Regions from separate parts of the Mycoplasma sp. P36-A1 genome, predicted to be linked through region 1. Evidence: riboswitches for the same ligand, from Rfam matches in the RefSeq annotation. Region 1 holds a riboswitch; each other region holds the start of a gene.

What was found. Region 1 has a riboswitch for thiamine pyrophosphate ahead of ACD762_RS06365 (YkoF family thiamine/hydroxymethylpyrimidine-binding protein). Riboswitches for the same ligand answer to the same signal wherever they lie in the genome.
Region 2: it holds a riboswitch for thiamine pyrophosphate, as region 1 does, so the genes downstream of both, thiD (bifunctional hydroxymethylpyrimidine kinase/phosphomethylpyrimidine kinase) here and ACD762_RS06365 (YkoF family thiamine/hydroxymethylpyrimidine-binding protein) in region 1, are expected to answer to the same signal.
Region 3: it holds a riboswitch for thiamine pyrophosphate, as region 1 does, so the genes downstream of both, ACD762_RS04375 (energy-coupled thiamine transporter ThiT) here and ACD762_RS06365 (YkoF family thiamine/hydroxymethylpyrimidine-binding protein) in region 1, are expected to answer to the same signal.

What each region holds. Positions count from the first base shown of each region.
Region 1 is NZ_CP168083.1:1,310,813-1,316,240, forward strand. Features, by position in the region: gene ACD762_RS06340 (Rho termination factor N-terminal domain-containing protein) at 1-12, opposite strand, end outside; partial or broken gene rplT (50S ribosomal protein L20) at 1-336, opposite strand, end outside; gene rpmI (50S ribosomal protein L35) at 365-559, opposite strand; gene infC (translation initiation factor IF-3) at 578-1,138, opposite strand; gene ACD762_RS06360 (IS30 family transposase) at 1,517-2,779, shown strand; TPP riboswitch at 3,361-3,458, shown strand; gene ACD762_RS06365 (YkoF family thiamine/hydroxymethylpyrimidine-binding protein) at 3,527-4,138, shown strand; gene ACD762_RS06370 (ECF transporter S component) at 4,138-4,725, shown strand; gene ACD762_RS06375 (ATP-binding cassette domain-containing protein) at 4,725-5,428, shown strand, end outside.
Region 2 is NZ_CP168083.1:1,805,356-1,810,783, forward strand. Features, by position in the region: gene tenA (thiaminase II) at 1-586, opposite strand, end outside; gene thiE (thiamine phosphate synthase) at 599-1,228, opposite strand; gene thiM (hydroxyethylthiazole kinase) at 1,212-2,093, opposite strand; gene thiD (bifunctional hydroxymethylpyrimidine kinase/phosphomethylpyrimidine kinase) at 2,038-2,841, opposite strand; TPP riboswitch at 2,898-2,995, opposite strand; TPP riboswitch at 3,036-3,133, opposite strand; gene ACD762_RS08770 (hypothetical protein) at 3,193-3,732, opposite strand; gene ACD762_RS08775 (VOC family protein) at 3,944-4,330, opposite strand; gene ACD762_RS08780 (PTS sugar transporter subunit IIC) at 4,419-5,428, opposite strand, start outside.
Region 3 is NZ_CP168083.1:919,116-924,543, forward strand. Features, by position in the region: gene ACD762_RS04350 (FAD:protein FMN transferase) at 1-511, shown strand, start outside; gene ACD762_RS04355 (NusG domain II-containing protein) at 492-905, shown strand; gene ACD762_RS04360 (Gx transporter family protein) at 878-1,396, shown strand; gene ACD762_RS04365 (hypothetical protein) at 1,427-2,377, shown strand; gene ACD762_RS04370 (hypothetical protein) at 2,432-2,986, opposite strand; TPP riboswitch at 3,058-3,161, shown strand; gene ACD762_RS04375 (energy-coupled thiamine transporter ThiT) at 3,226-3,714, shown strand; gene ACD762_RS04380 (hypothetical protein) at 3,746-4,495, opposite strand; gene ACD762_RS04385 (helix-turn-helix domain-containing protein) at 4,756-4,971, opposite strand.

The DNA.
Region 1 (5,428 bases):
TTGGTTTACAATAATTTCAAAACCTTTTTCATCGTGAATAGCCATTTCTGAAAGCATTTTTCTATTGATTTCAATTCCAGCTAATTTTAAACCATGAGTTAATCTTGAATATGAAATATCATGCATTCTTGCTGCTGCATTGATTCTTGCAATCCATAATCTTCTCATGTTTCTTTTTAGTTGTTTTCTATCTCTAAAAGCATATTGTAATGATTTCATTACCTGCTCATTTGCTGTTCTATAAAGCTTGCTTTTTGATCCATAATAACCTTTTGCAAGTTTTAATACTTTTTTACGTCTATTTCTTGCGACGTTTCCACCTTTTACTCTTGCCATGTTTTTCGTTTCCTCCTTATATTATTAATTATTTAACTAATAATGTTTTGATTCTTTTGTAATCGCTCTTAGAAATTAATGATGCTTTTCTAAGTTGTCTTCTTTGTTTCGTTGATTTTCTTGGTGCTAAGTGAGAAGTATAAGCACGTCCTCTTTTAAGTTTTCCTGTTCCTGTTTTCTTAACACGTTTAGCTAAACCACGGTGTGATTTCATTTTTGGCATAATCTTCTTCCTCCTATGCTATTTCTTTTTAGGTGCAACAAACATGATCATGTTGTTACCCTCTAACTTAGGTGCTTTTTCCACCACTGCTATATCTTCGATACCTGCAATAAAGTTTTTCATAATTTCTCTACCTATATCAGTATGAGCCATTTGACGTCCTCTAAATCGCATTGCTACTTTTAATTTGTCACCTTTTTCTAAGAACTTACGTGCATTTTTTAATTTTGTATTAACATCGTTAGTATCAATTACTGGTGATAATCTAATTTCTTTTGTATCTTGAATTTTCTGATTCTTTTTTGCTTCTTTAGCTTTCTTTTGAGCTTCGAAACGATATTTTCCATAGTCAATTATTTTGGCTACTGGTGGGTTTGCTTTTGCTGCAACCACAACTAAGTCTAAGTTTTTTTCTAAAGCCATTTTCATTGCTTCTTTAGTGTTAATAACACCAACTTGTACCCCTTTATCGTCAATTAATAATACTTCTCTTGCTCTAATAGCCTCATTTACCAAATCATCATTTTTGGCAAATCCTTTATTTCCTGAACCAAATTTACTAATAATAGTGCCCTCCATTTCATTTTAATAAAAAAACACTCTGTAAAAAGAGTGTTACATTTTCTCAATAAGGTTTTGTCTCTACATACTGTATCGTCAGTGACCTTTACCCATAACTATTTTGTCATCGGGTGAGATTTGCATCTTCTTTCCACGCACTTGTAATTATATCAAAATTAACTTTAACTGTCAATACTATATACAATTAAGTTGAAAGCTTATATATAAGCAATTTTAACTGTAAAGTGTAAAGTTAACTTCTACACTTCCACTTAATTCGTAGAATTAAGTCTTACATCGATTATCATTAAAATATCAGTAGAAGTTAGTCTTACACAGGTATACAATAGTATTAATAGATTTCGCTTTTTATATTTTTATGAAAGAGTGATTAGTATGGAAACAAACAAAGGTAAACATTTAACTTTAGTAGAAAGAGAATACATTGAAAGTAAACTTAAAGAACTTGCTACTAAAACTTCAATCGCTAAAGATTTAGGTAAAAGTAAATCTACAATAAGCAAAGAAATTAAAAATCATCGATACTTATATATTAAGTCTTATTCAAGAGATAGAAGTCTTGTATTTGATTGTATTCATATGCAAGAATGTAAAGTTAATAAATGTAATAATACTTGCTCTGATTATTCAATGATACCTTGTAAGCATAGAGATAAAATAATCGGTGTTTGTAATGGATGTGTTGATATAGTTAGCTGTAGATATACTAGGTATAGATATGATGCGAAAAGAGCTCAAAATGAATATGAGTATTCACTTGTAGATTCACGTATAGGTGTAAACCTTACTACTTCTCAAGCTTCAATTATCGGTTCTATTATCAAACCTTTAATAAATAATGGACATTCTCCATATGCGATTATTAAATCTAATGATAATTTAAATATTTGTGAAAAGACACTCTATAATTATATTTCTAATGGAGTCTTTTCTAAAGATGGTTTAATAGATCTCGATTTAAGATGTAAAGTATCAAGAAAAGTAAAAAAAATTAAATCAAAGCCAAGAAATAATAGAGCTTATTTAACCAACAGAAAGTTTAATGACTTTGAAAAATATTTATTGGAACATGCTTCATCCTCTGTAGTAGAAATGGATACAGTATATAATAATATATCAACTGGTCCATTTATTCAGACTTTTTATATTAGAAAATTCAAAATTATGATTGGGGTCTATCAAAATGAAAAATCTATGGAAGCAATGGTAAATGGTCTAAAATATTTAAAGTCTTTACTTGGAGATGACTTATATAAAAATATATTTCAGGTGATTTTAACAGATAGAGGTAGTGAATTTTATGCAACTGATAAAATTGAAGAATTAGGTAGTAAATTATTTTATTGTGATCCAATGGCTTCATATCAAAAAGCAAATGTTGAAAGAGGCCATGTAACATTGCGATATATATTGCCAAAAGAAAAAGATCTAAATAATCTTGGCTTAAAATCACAAGAAGATTTAGATCTAATCTTTTCACATATTAATTCATATCCAGTTGAAACTTGTAATGGTAAATCACCAATTAATTATATGAAATATTTTATTGATAACACCAATGAAATATTACAATTACTAAAAATTAGTGAAATAGAACCTTCAAGTATAATACTTAAGCCAAAACTTATAAAGAAATAAACCGTAACGAATTAATATCAAAATAAGCGAAATTCTATCGAATGAATGAATACATACATAGTAGAAGTTAGTGTTACAACATTACAAAATTACAAAACTACTATGATTTTCAGTGTGTAGAAATTAGTCTTACTTTGAATATAAGTATACCACTATAGATAAGTATTGAAAGTAAACATCACTAAAAAAACACCTTTTAATCGTTAGATATAGAATTTAGTATTACATGAACCATCTATAGCCTAAGTGTAGAATTAAGTTTTACACTTTACCAAGCAATTTTAACTCAGCTTCTCTATTCTATCATATCTTTATATTTATTACTAGAAGTAATTATAAAACAATTAGTAAAATATTATTATCTTATGTTTTATGTGATTATGTAGCTGAATCATTATTTATTTAAATTTTTAGTTTATATAATATTAAAATTGTTTTAAAAACATAATTATGAATATAACTATAATAGTAGTAATACATAATTCAGCCTGAAAAAAACTTTAGTTAACCATTATTTTACGATATTTTTATTTTACTAGTCTTTTTTTGTGTTATATTTATTACATACAATTTAATACATTCTTTTCCACTAGGGGCGCTTAATGCTGAGATGGTCTTTTCCTGTCCCTTTGAACCTGATTTGGTTAGTACCAACGTAGGGAAGTGATTACGATTTAACACGTAACCGTTTTTGTTCAGTGGAATAAGCACGGTTTTTTTGTATATAAATTTTTTGGAGGTATTAAAATGCAAAACAAAGCACAATGTGGTTGCACTGGTAATATTAATATTACTGGTTGCCGTCTATCGTATTATCCTATGTCTAATGATTATGTCAATATAATATTAGATGCTGTTAAAGATGTAGATTCAAGTAAGGTTTATAGTAAAACTGATTTATTTTCAACAATGTATCGTGGAAGTCAATCTTATGTAGTACATACTGCTAAGCAGTTATTTACTAATGCTTATCACAAAGATATTCATAGTGTTTGTGAATTAACTTTTTCTAAAGGCTGTCCTGGAGATGTTGATGCTGATGTTATTATTCAAGAAAATGAGCTGGATAATTTAGATGTAAAAACTGATGATTCTTTTCTAGTACATGCTAAGTATTCTTTTTATGTTTTTGGAGATAATGATTATATGAAAGAAATTATGTATATTGTAGAACTTGCAAATAAATATAATTTAAAACCTACTAGTGATCACTATGTAACTCTTTTAACTGGTTCTGCTAAAGATATGTTTGATTATTTCAATGAAGTTTTAAGTTATTCTTTTAAAAACTTGAATCACTATGTTTTAGAAGCAACTTTAAGTGTAAACAGTCCTAGTTTAAAAGGAGAAACTCTATAATGAAAAATATGTATAAATGGGAATTAAAAGACATAATTATGATTGGTCTAATTTCAATTATTTTTGGAATTATTTATTTAGGAGCTGTTCATATTGGTATTTATTTAGGAGTTTTACTAACACCTCTTGGTTTAGGTATCTTAGCTAATGAATTTATTTTTGGAATTTGGTTTATGGCGGCAACACTTGCTGTTTATATTATTAGAAAACCAGGAGTTGCTACAATAGCTGAAATGCTTGCAGCTTTAATTGAAGTTTTTTTAGGAAACATGTATGGCCCAATTATTTTTGTGTCTGGTTTAGTTCAAGGTATTGGTTCTGAAGCAGCTTTCTTTGCAACTTCATATAAAAGTTATTCAATGAAAACTTTTACTATATCTGCTTTAGGTGCAACAATTACAAGCTTTATTTGGGGATTCTTCCGTTCTAATTTTACAGGTATCTCTATTGGAATGTTAGTTGCGATTTTTGTAATTAGATTTATTTCAGCTTGGTTTTTTAGTGGATTTTTAGTTAAAAAATTAGTAGATGCATTAGCTAAGACTGGTGTTTTAGAAAACTATGAAATAAACAACAATGAAGTCTAATGTCTTTAGTTATAAAAGATTTCAGTTTATCATTTAAAGAATATACTTTATTTAATAAATTAAATCTTGAATTTGAAAATAATTCTTTCAATCTAGTTACTGGTGTTAGTGGAAGTGGAAAATCTACATTGTTTCATTTCATTTCTAATTCTTTAAATAAATCTTCAATTAAATTTGAAGGTAATGTTTTTATTGATGATATTGACTTATATGAATTAAATAATCAAGATAGATGTCATTATTTATCTTTGATGTTTCAAAACCCTGATTTACAGTTTTGTATGGATACTGTTGAAAATGAACTAATATTTTGCTTAGAAAATATTAATTGTGATCCCTTATTAATTAAAGATAAAGTTATGAATGCTTTAAACTTTGTAAATATCTGCCATTTGCAAACTAGAGTGCTTTCAACTTTATCTGGAGGTCAAAAACAGTTAGTTGCTTTAGCATGTAATTATATACTTGATAGTGATGTCTGGTTGTTAGATGAACCTTTTGCCAATGTTGACCCTGACACAACTAGACTACTGATCAAGAAATTAGTACAACTACAACACGATAAAAATAAAACTATTATTATTATCGATCACAAAATTGATAAATTATTAGCTTTCAGTGATAATATATATGTCTTAGATAATAAAACAATAACAGTATATAATAAAGATAATTATCCTAATACTGAAAACTATAATTTTAT
Region 2 (5,428 bases), 490 kb from region 1:
CTTTTTTTTGTTCATTAGTTTTTGTTGCTACTATTTCATCTATTACATCATAAAACCATTCAAATGATTCTTCAAAGTTATTACTTGAATAACTATCTATCCATGTTTTATAATAATTATTTTCATACTTGTCTTGATATTGCTGTTTCAGTCTTCTTGCATAGTCACTATAAACCCAAGCACAGGGAAAGATTGTTGCAAGTATATGCACTAATTCTTTAGTTTGTCCTACAGCTAACATGTTAGCTGTGTAGGTTCTATTATATAAAGATGCTTTTGTGTTTTGAATTTGATCATTATTTATGTTAAATTTTTTCATATAATATATGTGTGTTTGCATCTCATTTGCTAGAATGTTATGTTGGACATTAGTCAGTTTGCTTAATATGTCAATATCATCAGCTTTTACTACTGCTAATGCGTATACTTTAGCATACTGTATTAAATATTGGTAATCTTGTAGAAGGTAAAATTTGAATTTTTCTTTTTCTAAAGTTCCTTTTCCAATTTCTTGTACAAATGGATGGTTATACCCTTTTTCCCATACTTCCATGGCTTTATCCTTTAGTTGTCTTGAAAATGACATTGTTATCATCCTTTATATTATTTTTGTTAATTCTTTGATGTTTTTTGCTGCTTGTTTTATATTTTTCTTGCCTATGATTGCTGAAACAATAGCTACTCCATCTATATTAGTATTTCTAAGTTTATCTATTGTTTGCTCATTTATACCACCAATAGCTACTACTGGTATTTTTAGATTTTTTTTAATATTTATTAGTGTTTCAATTGAAACATTGCTAGCATCATCTTTTGTTTTAGTAGTAAATACTGCACCTACTCCTACATAATCAGCTTTATCAATTTCTGCTTGTTTAGCTTCTTTAAGGTTACTAACAGATATTCCTAATATTTTATTTTTTCCAATTAATTTTCTAACTATCTTAGCATTTAAATCTTTTTGTCCTACATGTATACCATCGGCATCTATTGCTAAAGCAATATCTACTCGATCATTAATTATTAATGGAATTTGATACTTTAGACATACTTTTTTTATTTTCATTGCCTGGTTATAAAATTCTAGACTATCTAGGTTTTTTTCTCTTAATTGTATTATGCTACAACCACCTTGAATTGCTTGTTCTACTGCATCTTCTAGTTTTGTTACACTCATTATTTTTGAATCTGTCACTAAATATAAACTATAATTAATGTTTGATTTCATTTATCTTACACTTTTCATTAAATATTACTTCATCAATTTTACTGACTGCATCTATTATTCCGATGTGAAAGCTACCTAATCCTGCATCTATGTTTCTTTCTAAGGAAATTTCTCCTGCAATACCCATTACTGAAATTGCTGTTGCACAAGCACTTAAATAGTCATCTTTATTTGCTGCTAAGCAAGCTGCTATAAGAGATGTTAACATACATCCTGTTCCAGTTACTTTAGCTAGTTGTTCTACTCCATTATGTATTTCGATGCTTTTTTCACTATTGCTTATTACATCAATTTCTCCTGTTATAGCTACAATACAGTCTAATTTTTTTGCTAGGTTTCTAGCTATCTCTACTTTGTTATCATTTCTTTTAATATCTTGTTCTGATGCATCTACACCTTTTGTTTTAGAATTTAATCCTGCAATAAAGCTTATTTCTGATATATTCCCTCTTAATACTGTTATTTTGACTCTGTTTAATATTCTAGATATTGCTTCATCTCTTAATTCTGATGCTCCTACTCCTACTGGATCTAGTACTACAGGAATATCTAATTGATTAGCTCTTTCACCTGCTTTTATCATTGCTAAGATTGTTCTTTGGTTAAGTGTACCTATATTCAATACTAAAACTGAACTAATGCTAACTATTTGTGCTACTTCTTTTATATCATCTGCCATTAGTGGTGAAGCACCTATGCTTAATGTTATATTGGCACAATCATTAACACTTACATAGTTTGTAATATGGTGTACTAATGGTTTTATATCTTTTACATTTTTTAAATTATTTGTATATTGGTTCATTTTTCTAGTCTTCTTTCTTTTGATTTTGATATAAATTATAAAAGTGGTTTGTTGGTCCATGACCACTTCCAATATTAAGTGAATGTTTAATTGCAGTTGTTACATATTTTTTTGCTTGTGCAACTGCTTCATTTAAAGATAATCCTTTTGCTAAATTAGATGCAATTGCTGAAGAATAAGTACATCCTGTTCCATGCGTATTTTTTGTATTTATTCTTTCTGCTTTATAGTAATAAAAATTTTTTCCATCATATAAGATATCTGTAGCATCTTCTTTACTGTGTCCACCTTTTATTAACACTGCTTTTGCCTTCATATTTATTATTATTTTAGCTGCCTTTTCCATATCTTTATGATTTTCTATTTTCATTTGAGCAATTTCTTCTGCTTCGGGGATATTAGGTGTTATTAAATCAGCTATCGGCAGTATTACTGCTTTCAGTGTTTCTATACTGTCTCTTGCCATTAAAGCACTTCCGTTCTTAGCAAACATTACTGGATCAACAACTATATTTTTTGCCTGATATTCTTTTAACTTTATAGCTACTGTATTCATAATTTCTTTACTTGATAACATTCCTATTTTGACTGCTTCTGGTCTTAAGTCTTCAAATATCGCTTCTATTTGTTTATTAATTATATCGATATTTATATCTTGATAATCCAAAACTGTCTGGGTATTTTCTGCAACTACTGAACAAACCACTGACATTCCAAATAATTCATGTGCTGAAAAGGTTTTGATATCAGCCTGAATTCCAGCACCGCCACTGCAATCTGATCCTGCAATACTTAATATTGGTTTCATTAATATGCCTTCTTTCTATATAAATAAAAAATGATGCCCTGTATAAAGCACCATCATATTTTCAATGGTTTGCTTCCTACACTAGTGTTAACTAACAGGTTCAAAGGGTCAAGTTTAACTTTCTCAACGATCAATCGTTCCCCTGCAAACATAATTATTTTGTTTTAAATATAAAAAGCTCCAAAAAGGAGCTTAAATTTTAATTTACTGCTTCCTTCGCTAGTGTTAACTATCAGGTTCTAAGGGTCAGGTTTTACCTTCTCAACGATTAATCGTTCCCCTGCATTCATTTTATATATATTATTAGTTTACCATTAGAATATGCCTTTGTAAATATTAGTATAAGGAATTTTATTTTTTAGACTCTTTAAATGCTGATACATTTATGTGTACTGTATCTGCTTTCTTGCTTGCAACTGTTGTAAATGTTACACCATTTATTATTGTTTCTTTACCTGTTGCAGCAATTATTTTATCCATGTCTTTTGCTGTTAGTTCTTTAATTGTCTGTGATTTAAGCAGTGTATTTACTTCTTTTAAAAGGGCTGCTGTTTCTTTTTTAGGAGCGATGTAATCTACTGATGTTAATCCTATATTATCTTTATACTTTCCTATTGTTATTTCTATTTTATTTTTTTCTCCACTAAAATATCCCTTTTTTTCTTCAGGTAATTTTTTAAATTCTTTTATTACAGCATCATAATATGTACTACTTTTAAAAATGTTATCACTTTTGTTTTTGTCTGAATCAAAAGCTACTTCTTGACTTGTAGCCTTTGCATCTGCTTTGGTTTCTGTTTTAGTATCTGCTTTTTTTTCGGCTTTTTTTTGCCCACATGCTGTTGCGATAATGCATATGCATACTATTGCAAATATTTTTTTAAATTTCATTTTATTTCTCCTTTTTATCAATTTTACTTATTATATCTCCTTTCTTTTTCTTAATAATATAGTAGCAAATTCATTAATTAAAAGTCCTTATTTTTTTCTTAAGTTACTCTTACTTTTTAGTAACAATTATCATAAAATATTTAGATTTATTATTTTTAATATCACTCTAGGTAATAAAAAAAACGCTTTTTAAAGCGTCTTGATATTATCTTTATTCTTTTATCTGATGTAACATCCATAAATAGCCAAATTCATCTTTAAACATTGAGTTAGTTACTTTATATTCTTTCATCTCTTTTATTGGTTGTATTTCAATACATCCAAGTCTTAGTGCTTTTTTATGAACTTCTTCTATATTTAAAACGACTACATTAAACCATATTGGCATATAAATATCTGGTTTTGGTGCATGTAAATGGTATTCTTCATTTTCGTCTAACATATGAAATCTTGTGTTAAATATTTTGAATACTACTTCGTTTAAGCCTACTTCTAAGTTTGTTTTCTCTAATAGTTCTACATCAAAAATGCTTTGATATATTTTGATGGCTTGTAAACTATCTTTTACTATGAAATCAATTTCTACTCCTGTATACATAAATTACCTCCCTGTTTGTACTTCTTATATTTATTATACAATATTGTGTTAAATTATAATAGACTTTACATTTAAGTTTTTTATAATATTAAAGATTTACTTTATAGTCTAGATTAGTTACTAGCTTTAATTTGTATTTAAATAGATAATTTAGTATTAAGGCTACTATAAATGGTGCAACTGCAAATGCCATAATTGTTGTTACAATGTTATTTAGGTTATATCCAACTATACTTAAATGTGTAATTGGTCCTATTAAACCACAAGTACCAAACCCTGCTGATAATGAAGTTCCTTGAATGTTTAAATATACTCCTAATGTTGATGTTATAGCTGATGCAAGTGCACCAGGTATTATCATTTTAGGATTTTTTATAAAGTTTGCCATTAGTAGTTTTGGTGATCCTAATATTATAGCAATAGATGTTCCTAGCCCATTTTGTTTATAGCTTAGTGTTGCTAGTGTTATTGCCATTGTTGCGATTCCTAGTGTTGCAATTCCACTTGCATTTCCTGTAATTGAAATTAGTAGGGCTATTGCTACAGATGATATAGGTGATACGATTATAATTCCAAAACTAACTGCTATGAGCACTGCCATAATATAAGGTTGTAATTGCATAAAATATTGTATTGAAGTACCTATAGCTTGTGATATTAGTCCAATAGGTGCTGCCGTGTAGTAACAGATTAAACTTGTTACAAATACTGTTATTGCTGGTAATAATATTAGTTTATATGCTTTAAGCTTAGGTCCTATGTAAGTGATTATTATTAATGCAATGATGGCTCCTATTGCCATATTTATGATATCTCCTGTTCCTTTTATTAAGAACATTCCTTCTTCATTAATACCTTTTAATACACCACCTGCCATAAATGTTGATGCTATTAGTGATGCGCCACTTATTATATCTAGTTTATAGTTATAGGCTATACATGCTCCTATACTAACTCCCATTAAAGAATTAGCTAAACTTAAATATGGACTTATATAATTTAGTTCTAATAGTTTGGCTATTTGTCCAAATACAGCATCTGGCATTAATGCTATTACTACTCCAATACTCATTCCATTTAATATTTTAAATAAATGGT
Region 3 (5,428 bases), 390 kb from region 1:
AGAAAAGTGTAATAAAATAGATGTAGGAAGTACTGCAAAAGGTTATGTTACAGCCTTAGTTGCAAAAAAACTACAAGATGATGGTTTAAAAAGTGGTTTAATTAATGCAGGAGGAAATGTAGTTGCTATCAATAGCAAACCTGACAAAAGCAATTATGTAATAGGAATTGCAAATCCAGATAGTCCTTCTGAGTATAATGTTACATTATCAATAGCAAATAAAAATGTTGTAACTAGTGGTGATTACCAAAGATATTATATGGTTGATGGTAAAAGAATGCACCATTTAATTGACCCAGACACTTTAAAACCAGGAAATTTACATCGCTCAGTAACTGTAGTTTCAGATAATGGTTTATTAGCGGATTATTTTAGTACAGATGCATTTCTTCTACCAACAACTGAGATTGAAAAGCTATCTAAAAAATATAATTTTGAATATATAATTATAGATAAAGATGAAAAAGTAACTGTAAGTGATGGTATTAAAGATGCAGTTGAAATTAAATAAGGCAGATTTATTCATTACAATAATATTTATAATACTAAGTGCTATTTCAATATTATATGTAAATACAAAACAAACAAGTAATACAAATAAAATTGCAAAGGTATATTATAAAAATAATGTAGTACATACTTTTGATTTAAGTGATCCATCAAAAAAAACATTTGATGTTGAAGCAGTTAATGGACTAATAACAATTGAAAGTGAAAATGGGAAAGTTAGAGTTGTTGAAGAAACTTCAAGAAACCATATATGCTCAATACAAGGTTGGAGCGATTCAGAAATAACACCAATAGTATGTCTTCCAAATGAGCTATATATAAAAATAGAAGGGGATACTCAAGACCATGAAGTAGATGGTATTATATCATGAAATCAAATACACAAAAAATTGTAACATTAGGATTATTTTTAGCAATAGCAATTATTTTAAATATTGTAGAAAACATCACAATAAACATTATTTTTATTCCAGGGATTAAACTAGGTTTAGCAAATATAAGTATGATATTTATTTTATATTTTTATGGGTATAAAGAAATGTTTGCTACTAATGTGCTAAGAATAGTAGTTGCAAATCTAATTACAGGTCAACTATTTGGTATGCCTTTTGTTATATCAATGGCGTCTGGTTTATTTAGCATGTTAATAATATTACCAATATATAAAAGTAAAGTTTTTTCTATTTATGGAATATCTATGACCCAAGCAATTACATTTAACTTTGCCCAAATAACAACAGTCTCACTTTTGTACTCATCAACAGTATTTTTCTATTATTTACCATATTTGCTACTAACTGGAGTAGTTACAGGTTTTTTAGTAGCTTTTATAGCGGTAAAAATAATCTATTTAATGAGACATACTTTAAAACCAATAAATGAATAATATATAATAAAACAAAAGGAGGAATAATCAATGAAATTTAACAATAATGATAAAACAGGAGTTTTATTTATCGTAATAGGACTATTAATGTTTTTAGCATCAATCCAAAATTTTTACAGCTTTTCTTTGTACTATGTTGTAATAAATGCATTAATCATATATGTTATTTATAGAGGAATTAGATCAACAGATATGATAATAACATTAGTAGGATTATCATTTTTAGTTATTATTAATCAAGATCAACTAGGAATTAGATTTTACAGTGATATCTATTTAATAGTAGCTGCATTTTTATTAGGAATAGGACTTAATAAAATCTTTGGATTAAAAAATACAATGTCAATGAGTGAACGTGATGATCAATTTTCTGAGTCAGTTATTGGAAAAATATTTAAAACAACACCACATGATGATTCAAAAGGTAGTTTTTTTGATGAACCAGCAAAAAAAGAAAGTAGCACTAAGAATGATAAACCATCATTTTTTAATGATAATCACACAACAGAAAGTAATGGTACATCTGATTCACTTGAAAATAAAGATATAAATAAAGATATAAATAAAGAAATGACTGAAGATACTTTTAAAGAAGAAACAGCTAGTGATTCTTCTTTAAATAATACAACAACAATACTAGAAAATGAAAATTATTATGAAAATAATGAATTAATCAATATTTTCAATAGAGATGCAAGTGTAAACTATTGTGCTAAGGCAACAGAACTTACCGATGTAAAAATAGATAACAAATTTGGAAAAACTACTTTAGATTTAACACAAACGACATTTAGTAGATTAGGTGCTTTAGTTACTATTACTAATATTAATGGTGAAATAATACTTATTATTAATAACAATGTAATTCTTAAAGATTTTGTAAATGATGAAATATCAGTTATTGATAATCAAGTAGCTAATAAAACATTAACTATTAAAGGTGAAAACAATAACGCTTCACTAATAGTTCAATATAAGTAAAAAAAAATGACATCTTAAATGTCATTTTTTTATATTAGATATACCACTTTTTATTTATGTTGTAGTATATAGAACAGTAATGTTTTGTTGGCTATATCCACTAAATGTAGCTAGCTCAATTCTTTTAATAAGATAATCAGACTCACTAATATTGACATAAAAGTATAAGACAGTATCATCATATCTATTATTAGTATATATATTGAACTGTACAGTACATCTTATAGGATTTTTAAATTTATCTATAGACAAATAACTCTTAGATGTTAAGTGATACCAATCATGTTCAATACTTTCAAAATTATAAGCTGAAATATATTGAAAAGGGACTTTTTTTATTCTTTTTGTAGGTGTAAAAGGATCAGTTTCCAATGTAGATATCAAAGGCTTGCTTAAAATAATCTTAGCATCATTATTTAATTTTAAATGTAAAGAATACAAAATAATTTTTTTAATACTATTATCAAGATTTTTGTTAACTAATAATTCATTGTATAAAAAACTGTATAAATTATTATTAATATTTTGAAGATAATTATAATCATCATTTGATAGTTGAAATGAGTCTATATCATTAAAATCGATATTTAAAAGATTTGTATTGTTCATACTAATGCTCCTTTACTTATAGCAAATTGACAATAGTTGCTATATGGTGTATTATATAAATGTAAAAAATAAATAGATTGCAGGGGTACTTATATTACATAAGTTGAGAGGAATTAATTCCGACCCTTTGAACCTGTTAGTTAATACTATCGTAGGGAGCCGCTAAAAACGACAAGCACCAATTACTGATAGATGGTGTTTTTTCTTTGCCTCGCAATCAAAAAGGAGAAAAGAATATTATGAGTACAAGAGAGTTGACACGTATTGCTCTAATTGCAGCAATCGCAACAGTATTATCATTATTTAAGGTGTTTCAAATGCCTCAGGGAGGAAGTATAACATTATATCTATTCCCATTGTATATTGCAGTAGCCAATGAAAAATTGAGAAATTGCTTTTTTGTAGGATTAGTTGTTTCAATATTACAAATGTTATTAGGTGGTCAAATGACAAACTTATTCTCCGGACTGTTTGATTACATAATTCCAGTAGTTGCAATAGTAACATGTGGAATGTTTAAACAAAATATATATGTTAATATTGCAATTGGATCAATAATTGCATTAGCATCATATACATTATCTGGAATGATCTTCTGGCAAACACCATTTGTTGCATCACTTACATACAATGCAACATACTTTATTCCAACTGTAATTGTTAATGTAATAATATTTGCTTTAGCAAATGTTCAAATTTCAAAAGCATATAAAACAATTAATAATTAAACAAAGAAAAATCCTTTTTATAGGATTTTTTTTATTTTCTGATATTTCTAAAATTTTCAATTCTTTGAAAATGAGACTCAAATTTTCTTTTAGTAACTATTTTATCTATATTATCATTTTCAAAACTTGCAATTCCTTTAATCTTCATTCCATCAGTATAATTTGAAACAACAATACCTTTAAATATAAAATCAGCATAAATTGAATTTTTTTTATCAAATTCAAAAATTGCCCATTTCTTTTTGATAGCCATTTTAGCTTGGATACCAGTTTTACGACTTTTTGTTTCATAAATTATTTTATTATCATAATCAATAATATCAGCTTCAATCCTAATAGAATTAAGTGTTATAACTCTATTACAAGAATAATTATTACCTAATACCTTTAAATCTTTAAGATAATTTAAAGCAGCTCTTTCTGCTTTATCTCCTTCTTTTTCCATATGATTGATTGATTTTTCAAATAAAAAATATGATTTTTCAAAACCGTATTGTTTAACCTTCAATTCACTCATACTTTCTACAATACTAATACGATACTTCCTTTTATTTATAGGGATATCTTTATATTTTAATCTCTTGTGAAGATTGTTTGAATTTGCATTATTTAAATTATTTGATGAACTGTTCTTATTATTTGAAAATTTAGTTTTGTGTGAGTTTGTTTTTTTATTTTTTAAAATACAATTAGCATCTTTATTATTAGCCTTTAAATTATTTGTATTTTTTTTATTATAACTTTTTTCTTTAGCATTAGCTGCAGTTTGTTCTATAATCATTTATTCACCTTCCTTATGTTTTAAATGCATCATCTGCATTTTTACTCAACAACGCCTTTATACATTATAACAAAAATTAGACATAATTATAAGTATATATCATGCATATAAGTTTAAATAAAATAAAAAAGACTGTATATTTACACAGTCTTTATACTCTTCATAGTCTACTTTTAGTCATTTTATATGATTTATCAAAAATCATATAGTTGATTAGTTGTTTGTTGTTAATTTAATCAAACTCCCAATATTTGATTATTTTAAGCGATTGAATTTACGTGATCGTTTAAAAACAACTCATCTGGTGTACATTCTAAATAACTTGCAATTTTAACTGCTAAATCATAAGAAAGTTTTCTATTACCTTTTTCAATTAAAGATAAATAGCTTTTAGAAATACAGCAATGGTTTGCTAATTCGTGAAGTGTAACTTTCTTATTTTTTCTTGTATAATGTAAAACTTCATACTTGTACATGTAAATTTTCCCCCTTTAATTCATATCTAACTACATTTTAACAAATATAATTATAAAATAAAAGCTTTTTGTCAAAAAAAGTTTTAAATAAACAATAAAACTGTATTACTTTTATTAATAAAATATTAAATATAAATAATAAATGTCTAGTTTGTTATAAATAATTACAGGTTTATACTGTTATATTGACAAAAAACTGTCATTATCTACTTATTGTTGAAATATTAGACTTGTATATTGCAAATATGTAATTATTAAATGTTTATTTAACCATACAGTAATTATAAAGTATTCAAATTAAAATATATAAAAATTATATATGTTTTTTTAGCCTTTGTTATTATTTAATGAAATTTATTATAAAATAGAAAGTCTATTTTACCTTTATTAAGCACATTTGTTCAATAGTCAAAATAATTTAAAAAATTGACAAATTAAAAATAAAGTCAATGTTAAT